Regions from separate parts of the Pseudomonas sp. 05N432 genome, predicted to be linked through region 3. Evidence: predicted binding sites of a transcription regulator. Region 3 holds the regulator's gene; each other region holds the start of a gene.
The links. Region 3 encodes sigma-54, which starts transcription at its own class of promoters, with help from an activator protein. Its sites were predicted from a motif close to ANTGGCATNNANNTTGCTNT; they were not measured.
Positions count from the first base shown of each region.

Region 1: AC1DHT_RS25030 (CmpA/NrtA family ABC transporter substrate-binding protein) is a predicted target of sigma-54. The motif match lies at 1,327-1,346, and genes of this name have one in related genera.
Region 2: AC1DHT_RS12165 (flagellar basal body rod protein FlgF) is a predicted target of sigma-54. The motif match lies at 1,323-1,342, and genes of this name have one in related genera.

Region 1 is NZ_JBFTMM010000022.1:83,994-87,230, reverse strand. Features, by position in the region: gene AC1DHT_RS25035 (quinone-dependent dihydroorotate dehydrogenase) at 215-1,234, opposite strand; gene AC1DHT_RS25030 (CmpA/NrtA family ABC transporter substrate-binding protein) at 1,484-2,695, shown strand; gene AC1DHT_RS25025 (ANTAR domain-containing response regulator) at 2,711-3,237, shown strand, end outside.
Region 2 is NZ_JBFTMM010000009.1:184,611-187,847, forward strand. Features, by position in the region: gene flgG (flagellar basal-body rod protein FlgG) at 1-482, opposite strand, end outside; gene AC1DHT_RS12165 (flagellar basal body rod protein FlgF) at 528-1,268, opposite strand; gene AC1DHT_RS12170 (sigma-54-dependent transcriptional regulator) at 1,580-3,139, opposite strand.
Region 3 is NZ_JBFTMM010000014.1:69,431-72,667, forward strand. Features, by position in the region: gene lptA (lipopolysaccharide transport periplasmic protein LptA) at 1-423, shown strand, start outside; gene lptB (LPS export ABC transporter ATP-binding protein) at 423-1,148, shown strand; gene AC1DHT_RS16240 (RNA polymerase factor sigma-54) at 1,330-2,823, shown strand; gene hpf (ribosome hibernation-promoting factor, HPF/YfiA family) at 2,933-3,237, shown strand, end outside.

The DNA of each region.
Region 1 (3,237 bases), on a different contig from region 3:
GGCGGGCTTCGGCCCAAGGGCTCCTTCGAGGAGCCCTTTTTTATGCCAACTTCTCCACAATCCCTGTAGCAGCTGCCGAGCCTGCGAGGCTGCGTTCGGCTGCGAAGCAGTCGTAAACCCGGAATGCACCGCGCACCTGCAAGACCACGGTGTCTGATTTCACGACGGCTTCGCCGCCGAACGCAGCCTCGCAGGCTCGGCAGCTGCTACGAGGTCAACGCAGGGCTGCGATCGCGTCTACAGATTCGCGAATCAACGCCGGGCCCTTATAGATGAAGCCAGAGTAGAGCTGCACCAGACTGGCGCCCGCAGCGATTTTCTCAGCTGCATGCTTGCCTTCGGTAATGCCGCCCACCGCGATGATCGGCAAACGCCCGGCCAGCTCGGCCGCCAGGACCTTGACCGTGTGAGTACTCTTGTCGCGCACCGGTGCGCCGGACAAGCCACCCGCCTCGTCACCGTATTCCATGCCTTCGACGCCTACGCGGCTCAGGGTGGTGTTGGTCGCAATCACCGCGTCCATCCCGGTGTCGATCAGCGCTTGTGCCACCTGAACGGTTTCTTCGTCGGTCATGTCCGGTGCGATCTTGATCGCCAGCGGTACACGCTTGCCATGGCGTTGAGCCAGGTCTTCCTGGCGCTGACGCAAGGCTTCGAGCAGTTGCTTGAGCGAATCACCAAATTGCAGGCTGCGCAGGCCCGGAGTGTTCGGCGAGCTGACGTTGACCGTCACGTAACTGGCGTGGGCGTAGACCTTGTCCAGGCAGATCAGGTAGTCGTCGACCGCACGCTCAACCGGCGTGTCGAAGTTCTTGCCGATGTTGATCCCCAGCACGCCCTTGTATTTGGCCGCGGCCACACGCGCCAGCAGATGATCGACGCCGAGGTTGTTGAACCCCATGCGGTTGATGATCGCCTCGGCTTGCGGCAAGCGGAAAATCCGTGGCTTTGGATTGCCCGGTTGCGGACGCGGGGTAACAGTGCCGATTTCGACGAAGCCGAAACCCAATTGCGCAAACCCGTCGATGGCCGCCCCGTTCTTGTCCAGACCAGCCGCCAACCCCACCGGGTTTGGAAAGTCCAGGCCCATGACATTCACTGGCAACTGCGCTGGCGCCTTGCACAGCAAGCCATTGAGACCCAAACGCCCGCCTGCGCCGATCAGGTCCAGGGACAGATCGTGGGAGGTTTCCGGGGAGAGTTTGAACAGCAGTTGGCGGGCCAGGGTATACATGGGTGGGCTTGACTCGGTTGGCGGCGAAATAAGGCGGCGATTATAGCCGTGCATCGGGGTCGCAAGCGAGGTGCGCGATGAAATCAGACCTCAGTGGCATATGCCTTGCACTGGTACTGACATCGGCACCCATGCCAATGGCGGGATGCGTGCCAGGTAACGATTAAAAAGGACAACGGCGTCGTCACCTGGCCTGGTTTGCACATGGGGCCTGGGTACGGCGCTTTTTTCATGCAAGGTGCTTATGTGATGACTGAACCTGAAGCAGGACCGCTGGCCTGGGTCAATGGCAGCGATGCCCCGGAAAAGACCGCGATCAACCTCGGTTTCATGGCCCTGAGCGACTGCGCATCCGTGGTGGTTGCGGCGACTCAGGGCTTCGCCCAACCCTACGGGTTGACCCTGAACCTCAAGCGCCAGTCGTCGTGGGCCAACCTGCGGGACAAACTGGTCAGTGGCGAACTGGATGCCGCCCACAGCCTCTATGGTTTGATCTATGCGGTGCATCTGGGCATCGGCGGCGTCGCCGCGACGGACATGGCCGTGCTGATGGGGCTGAACCAGAACGGCCAGAGCATCAACCTTTCTCATGGCCTGCAAGGGCTAGGCGTGACCGGTCCTGAAGCGCTGGACCGTCACGTGCACCAAAGTCGCCCAAAACTCACCTTCGCCCAGACCTTCCCTACCGGCACCCACGCCATGTGGTTGTATTACTGGCTGGCGAGCCAGGGCATCCATCCGTTGCAGGATGTCGACAGCGTCGTGGTGCCACCGCCACAAATGGTCGCGCACTTGCAGGCCGGACGAATCGACGGTTTCTGCGTCGGCGAACCCTGGAGCGCCCGTGCGGTGAAGCAGAACCTCGGCTTCACCCTGGCGACAAGCCAGACCATCTGGCCCGACCACCCGGAAAAAGTTCTTGGCTGCACCCGCGCCTTCATCGAGCAATACCCGAACACCGCACGAGCGCTGGTCATGGCGATCCTTGAGGCCAGTCGTTTCATTGAACAAAGCACGGAAAACCGCCGCAGCACCGCGCAACTGTTGAGTGCTACCGAATACCTGGACGCACCGCTCGACTGCATCGAACCGCGCCTGCTGGGCGATTATGCCGACGGTCTGGGCAATCGCTGGCAGGACCCTCACGCGCTGCGCTTCCATGGCGGCGGCGAGGTCAACCTGCCGTACCTTTCCGACGGTATGTGGTTCATGACTCAATTCCGGCGTTGGGGCTTGCTGCGCGAAGACCCGGACTATCTGCAGGTGGCGCGTCAGGTCCAGCAACTTGGCGTCTATCGCGATGCCGCCAGCGCGCTGGGGATCGCGGTCCGGGATCAGGAAATGCGCAGCAGCCAGTTGATCGACGGTAAAATATGGAATGGCTCGGACCCGGCGGCGTATGCCCGCAGCTTCAAGCTGCACGCCATGGCCGACACCCCCGCTCTTCTCGCCCGCCGCTGACAGGAGGCTGCAAATATGTTGCGTATCCTGCTGATCAACGACACGGCGAAAAAGGTCGGGCGGCTCAAGGCCGCGCTGACCGAAGCCGGGTTTGAGGTGATCGATGAATCAGGCCTGACCATCGACCTGCCTGCGCGCGTCGAAACGGTGCGTCCGGACGTGATCCTGATCGATACCGAGTCACCGAGCCGTGATGTGCTGGAGCAAGTAGTGCTGGTCAGCCGCGACCAGCCTCGGCCGATCGTGATGTTCACCGACGAGCACGACCCGGACGTGATGCGCCAGGCGATCAAGTCCGGCGTCAGCGCCTATATCGTCGAAGGCATTCATGCCGCGCGCCTGCAACCGATCCTCGACGTGGCCATGGCACGCTTTGAAAGCGATCAGGCCTTGCGTGCCCAACTCCAGGCCCGCGACCAGCAACTGGCCGAGCGCAAGCGCATCGAACTGGCCAAGGGCTTGCTGATGAAAATGAAGGACTGCAATGAAGAACAGGCCTACACCCTGATGCGCCGTCAGGCCATGAGCCGCCAACAGAAGCT
Region 2 (3,237 bases), on a different contig from region 3:
ACGGTGATCGACACGGTGCCGTCACGACCGACCGTGAAGGTCTGTGCGTTGTTCGGAATGACGATGGCCGGCTCCAGGGCGAAGCCGCTGGCGTTGACGATCTGGCCATTGGAGTCCAGGTGGAACGTACCGTCACGGGTGTAGGCGGTCGTGCCATCCGGCTGCAGGATCTGGAAGAAACCGCGACCGTCGACCGCCATGTCCAGCGGCTGGTCGGTGGTTTGCAGGCTACCGGCGGTGAAGTTTTTCTGAGTGCCGACAATGCGCACACCGGTACCCAATTGCAGACCCGACGGCAGTGCGCTGTCCTGAGTCGACTGGGCGCCTGGCTGACGCTTGATCTGGTACAACAAGTCCTGGAACTCGGCACGGTCACGCTTGAAACCCGTGGTCGATACGTTTGCCAGGTTGTTGGAAATAGTCGTCAGGTTGGTGTCCTGGGCGGACAGACCTGTTTTGGCAACCCATAGAGCCGGAAGCATTCAATTCTCCTCGTGCGCCTGTTTTACGGCGCGACGTTCTGATAATTAGCTGATCTGCAAGACCCGAGCCATGGCCTGGTCGTCGTCTTTGGCGGTGTTCATCATCTTGATGTGCAGCTCGAATTGCTTGGACAAGGCCAACACCGAGGTCATCTCTTCAACGGCGTTGACGTTGCTCGATTCAAGGAAGCCCGACACCAGTTGCACATTGGCATCGACCGGCGCCGGCTTGCCGTCGGCGGTATGGATCGAACCGTCCAGACCTTTGGTCATGTTCTTGATGTCCGGGTTGACCAGCTTGATGCGGTCGATTTCTGCGATGACGCGCGGACCTTCACCCATTGACCGAATGCTGATGGTGCCGTCCTGGCCGACTTCGATTTTCTGCTCGGGCGGCACGGCAATCGGGCCACCGTTGCCCATGACTGGCATGCCGTTGCCGGCGCGCAACACGCCCAGGGCGTCGACATTCAGGCTGCCGGTGCGCACATAGCTTTCACCACCGTTCGGATTCTGTACGGCAATCCAGCCGCTGCCCTGAACCGCTACATCGAGGTCGCGACCGGTTTCAATCATCGCGCCAGGCGAGAAGTCGGTGGCCGGACGTTCGGACAGGGCAAACGCTCGCGCCGGAAAGCTGTCGCCAAACACCGGCATCGACCGCGCCTGCTCCAGGTCTTTCTGAAAACCGTTGGTGGAGATGTTCGCCAGGTTGTTGGCATGAGCCTTTTGCGCCAGTGCGTTCTGGCTGGCGCCGGTCATTGCCACATAAAGGTACTTGTCCACAGTCTTTCCTCTGCATGTCGGACGTTTGCCGCCCACCGCTGTACTGCAGAGCCTCAAGCAATTTGCAGACCAACTTTTTTCTGGCGGCTTGCGGCCCGGCAAACAAAGGACTTGAGGGTTAACGAGGGGAAATTTGAAATGTATCGAAGTCGAAAAACCGGCGGTGTTATGCCGGTAGGTGGCAAAGGCTGATACTAAGGTTGCCTGCACTGCCGCCTTCGCGAGCAAGCCCGCTCCCACATTTGGAATGTATTCCCCTGTAGGAGCGGGCTTGCTCGCGAAGAGACCACCAGAGCCAATACAGTTTTTGGCTATGATTCGGTCTTGCCGACTTCATACTCACGTAGTTTGTTGGCGATAGTGGTATGAGAAACCCCGAGGCGCTTGCCCAAAAGGCGACTGCTCGGGTACTCGGCATACAGCCGCTCCAGCACCGCCTTTTCGAAACGCCCGACAATCTCGTCCAGCCCGCCTTCCAGCGAGAAATCCCCCAGAGGCTGGCGCACGCCGTAATCCGGCAGGCGAATATGCTCTGCCTTGACCGTGCCGCCGTCACACAGCGAAACCGCCTGAAACAGCACGTTCTCCAACTGCCGGACGTTGCCCGGCCAGTGGTAATGGCTGAGCCGCTCCATCGCCGCCGGTGCCAGCTTCGGTAGTGGACAACCAATCTGCCGACTGGCCTGATCGAGGAAGTGCTCGACCAGCGGCGTCAGACCGTCGAGGCATTCACGCAGCGGCGGAATATGCAGTGAAAGCACATTCAAGCGATGGTAAAGATCCTGACGGAATTCACCGCGGGCACACAGTTCAGACAAATCGACCTGGGTGGCGCAGATCACCCGCACATCCAGGTAAACCTCTTCATCACTGCCGACCCGACGGAAGCAACCGTCCTGCAAGAACCGCAGCAATTTCACCTGCAAGCGCGGACTCATTTCCCCCACACCATCGAGAAACAACGTACCGCCCGCCGTCAACTCCAGCAGCCCGAGCTTGCCTTCGGCCCGCGCCCCTTCGAACGCCCCCGGGCCATAACCGAACAGCTCGGTCTCGGCCATCGACTCCGGCAGCCCGGCGCAATTAAGCGCCATCAATGGCGACTGCCCGCGTGGGCTGGCCAGGTGACAGGCGCGGGCTAACAGTTCTTTACCGGTGCCGGTCTCACCCTCAATCAGCAGCGGCGCATCCAGTGGCGCCATGCGCCGCGCTTCACGCACCACCGCGGCCATGACTTTAGAACTCTGGAAGATGCTGTCGAAACCGCGCAACTCCTGCTTGCGCACGTTATAGATGCGTTCGCCGACCCGGTCCGCCCGGTGCAGCGTCAGCACCGCACCGGCCATGGCCTCGCTGTCGTCATGCTCCGATTGCAACGGCGCGATATCGGCCAGGAACACGTCGCCCTTGACCTTGACGCGCAAACCATTGATCCGCGACTTGTTGGCGCGTACCAGCTCCGGCAGATCGAAGTCCTCGGCATACCGCGACAAAGGAATGCCCGGCACCTCGTCCACCCGCACCCCGAGCAATTGCGCGGCGGCGCGGTTGGCCGCGACGATCGAGCCGCCCATGTCGATCGACAGCACCGGAAACTCCAGTGCGCCGAGCAAGGCATTCAGCTCCATATGCCGACGCTCGCTGGGCATCAGCCCTACGCGTTTGACGCCGAACACACCGGCGATGGCCTCGAACTTCGGACGCAGTGCCTGGAACTGAAGATTGATCAGGTTCGGGCAATGCAGGTAGATCGCGTTGCCATGTTCGCCGCCGACCTCACCTCGAGCTACGTTGATCCCGTACTCCACCAACAGGTTGAGAATGTCGCGCAGGATACCGATGCGGTTCTGGCAGTGGACTTTGATACGCATATAAAGGCCTGAACGATGGTAAATGAGGCGCGTGGCGAGGATTTTTCTGCCAAGGCGCGAAGTTTGTCGTCAAGATTATGTGACAGCCCAAGGCCTTT
Region 3 (3,237 bases):
CTGGACGACAAGAATGGCGTGGCCACCTACAAAGGTGACGTGATCATTACCCAGGGCTCGATGATCATCAAAGGCAACACCGTGACCATTACCCGCACCAAGGCCGGCGACATCGATGTCGTGACCTCGGTGGGCAACCTGGCGTATTTCGAGCAGTTGCAAAAGCCTACCGACACGAAACCCGTCCAGGGCTATGGGGTGACTATCCAGTACCATGCTTCGCAAAACCGCATCGTACTGATCGACCGCGCCAAGGTGATCAACGAAGGCAACACCACTGAAGGCGAGAAAATCGTCTACGACACCGTCAAGCAGGTTGCTAACGCAGGCCGCGCTACCGGTTCATCGGTGACCGCACCGCGCCCACGAGTCGATATGGTTATCCAGCCGAAAAAGAAAACCGACGAGCAGAAGGCCCAGTAATGGCAACTCTGAAAGCCCAGCATCTGGCCAAGAGCTACAAGAGCCGCCAGGTCGTGCGTGACGTCAGCCTGTCGATCGACAGCGGCCAGATCGTCGGCCTGCTTGGCCCGAACGGTGCCGGCAAGACAACCTGCTTCTACATGATCGTGGGCCTGGTCCAGGCCGATCAGGGGCGCGTACTGATCGACGACCTGGACGTCAGCCACCAGCCAATGCACGGTCGTGCACGAGCGGGTATCGGCTACCTGCCACAAGAAGCGTCGATCTTCCGCAAACTTTCGGTCGCCGACAACATCATGGCCATCCTCGAGACCCGCAAGGAACTCGACAAGGCCGGTCGTCGCAAAGAGCTGGAAAGCCTGCTGCAGGAATTCCACATCAACCACATCCGCGACAACCTCGGCATGAGCCTTTCCGGTGGCGAGCGTCGCCGTGTGGAAATCGCTCGCGCCCTGGCCACGGCGCCGAAATTCATCCTGCTCGACGAACCTTTCGCCGGCGTGGACCCGATTTCGGTGGGCGACATCAAGCAGATCATTCATCACCTCAAGGCCAAGGGTATCGGCGTGCTGATCACGGACCACAACGTTCGTGAAACCCTGGACATCTGCGAAACCGCCTACATCGTCAACGACGGCCAACTGATCGCCGAAGGCGACGCCGAAACCATCCTGGCCAACGACCTGGTCAAGGAAGTGTATCTGGGCCATGAGTTCCGCCTGTAAGCACTGAGGTGCCTGGTCAGTCGCCGGAGCGCTTGCCCCAATAAAACTATACGTATTTATTGTTACAGCGCTCTAGGCAAACACTTCAGTTTCAGGCATATAATTTGCTTATGTTTGGCGCTCCGGCGCCCTGTAGTGGATGGCGCATGTGCGCCGGCGAATAAGGTGTTAAGCCCCTGCCATGAAACCATCGCTAGTCTTGAGAATGGGCCAGCAGCTGACGATGACACCGCAGCTGCAACAGGCCATCCGCCTGCTCCAATTGTCGACCCTGGACCTGCAACAGGAAATCCAGGAGGCACTGGAGTCCAATCCAATGCTCGAACGCCAGGAAGAAGGCGACGACTTCGATAACGCCGACCCGATGGCGGACAATATCGAGCAGAAACCCAACACCGACATCCAGGAACCCTCCTACCAGGAAACCGCGCCTACGGTCGATAACCTCGAGGAAGGCGACTGGAACGAGCGCATTCCTAACGAACTGCCGGTCGACACCGCCTGGGAAGACGTTTACCAGACCAGCGCCAGCAGCCTGCCAAGCAACGATGACGACGAATGGGATTTCACCACTCGCACTTCCGCAGGCGAAAGCCTGCAGAGCCATCTGCTCTGGCAATTGAACCTGGCGCCGATGTCCGACACCGATCGACTGATCGCGGTGACATTGATCGACTGCATCAACAATCAGGGCTACCTGGACGAAACCCTCGAGGAAATCCTCGAAGCCTTCGATCCAGAACTGGACATCGAGCTCGACGAGATCGAAGCCGTCCTGCATCGCATCCAGCAATTCGAGCCGGCCGGTATCGGCGCACGCAATCTCAGCGAATGCCTATCGCTGCAACTGCGTCAATTGCCCGCCAAAACCCCTTGGCTGGCCGAGGCCAAGCGACTCGTAATCGATTACATCGACCTGCTGGGCAGCCGCGACTACAGCCAGTTGATGCGCCGCATGAAGCTCAAGGAAGATGAGCTGCGCCAGGTCATCGAACTGGTGCAGAGCCTCAACCCGCGTCCGGGCTCGCAGATCGAATCCAGCGAAGCCGAGTACGTGGTTCCCGACGTCATCGTGCGCAAAGACAACGAGCGCTGGCTGGTGGAGCTGAACCAGGAGTCGGTTCCGCGCCTGCGCGTCAACCCGCAGTACGCCGGCTTCGTCCGTCGCGCCGACACCAGCGCCGATAACACCTTCATGCGCAATCAGTTGCAGGAAGCGCGCTGGTTCATCAAGAGCCTGCAAAGCCGCAACGAAACCCTGATGAAAGTCGCCACCCAGATCGTCGAGCACCAGCGCGGCTTCCTTGAGTACGGCGATGAAGCCATGAAGCCGTTGGTCCTGCATGACATCGCGGAAGCGGTCGGCATGCACGAGTCGACGATTTCACGAGTGACCACGCAAAAATTCATGCATACCCCACGCGGTATTTATGAACTGAAATATTTTTTCTCCAGCCATGTCAGTACCTCTGAAGGCGGTGAATGCTCGTCCACAGCGATCCGCGCGATCATCAAAAAACTGGTTGCCGCGGAAAATCAGAAAAAGCCGTTGAGTGACAGCAAGATCGCTGGTTTACTGGAGGCACAAGGCATTCAGGTGGCCCGCCGCACCGTCGCCAAGTACCGCGAGTCCCTGGGGATCGCGCCTTCGAGCGAACGCAAGCGGTTGATGTGACGGGCTACGCCATAGCGTTCCAGGGTGTGTTCGAAAGCTTTTCGGACACGCTCTAGTGGCAGGCAAGCCAGCCTGCCGCCTTATGCACTGGCAACGAAGGAGAAGCTGTATGCAAGTCAACATCAGTGGACACCAACTGGAAGTGACCGAACCCCTGCGCATCTACATCGGCGAAAAGCTCGACCGATTAGAAAGGCATTTCGACAAGATCACCAATGTGCAGGTCACGTTGACCGTCGAGAAGCTGCTGCAGAAAATCGAAGCCACGCTGCATATCCCCGGTGGAGAAGTGGTCGCCAACGCTGAGCATAACGACATGTATGCCGCGATCGACGCCCTGACCGACAAGCTGGATAAACAACTCAAAAAGCATAAGGAAAAGACCCAGAGCCTCCTCCAGGGCGCGACCGGTCG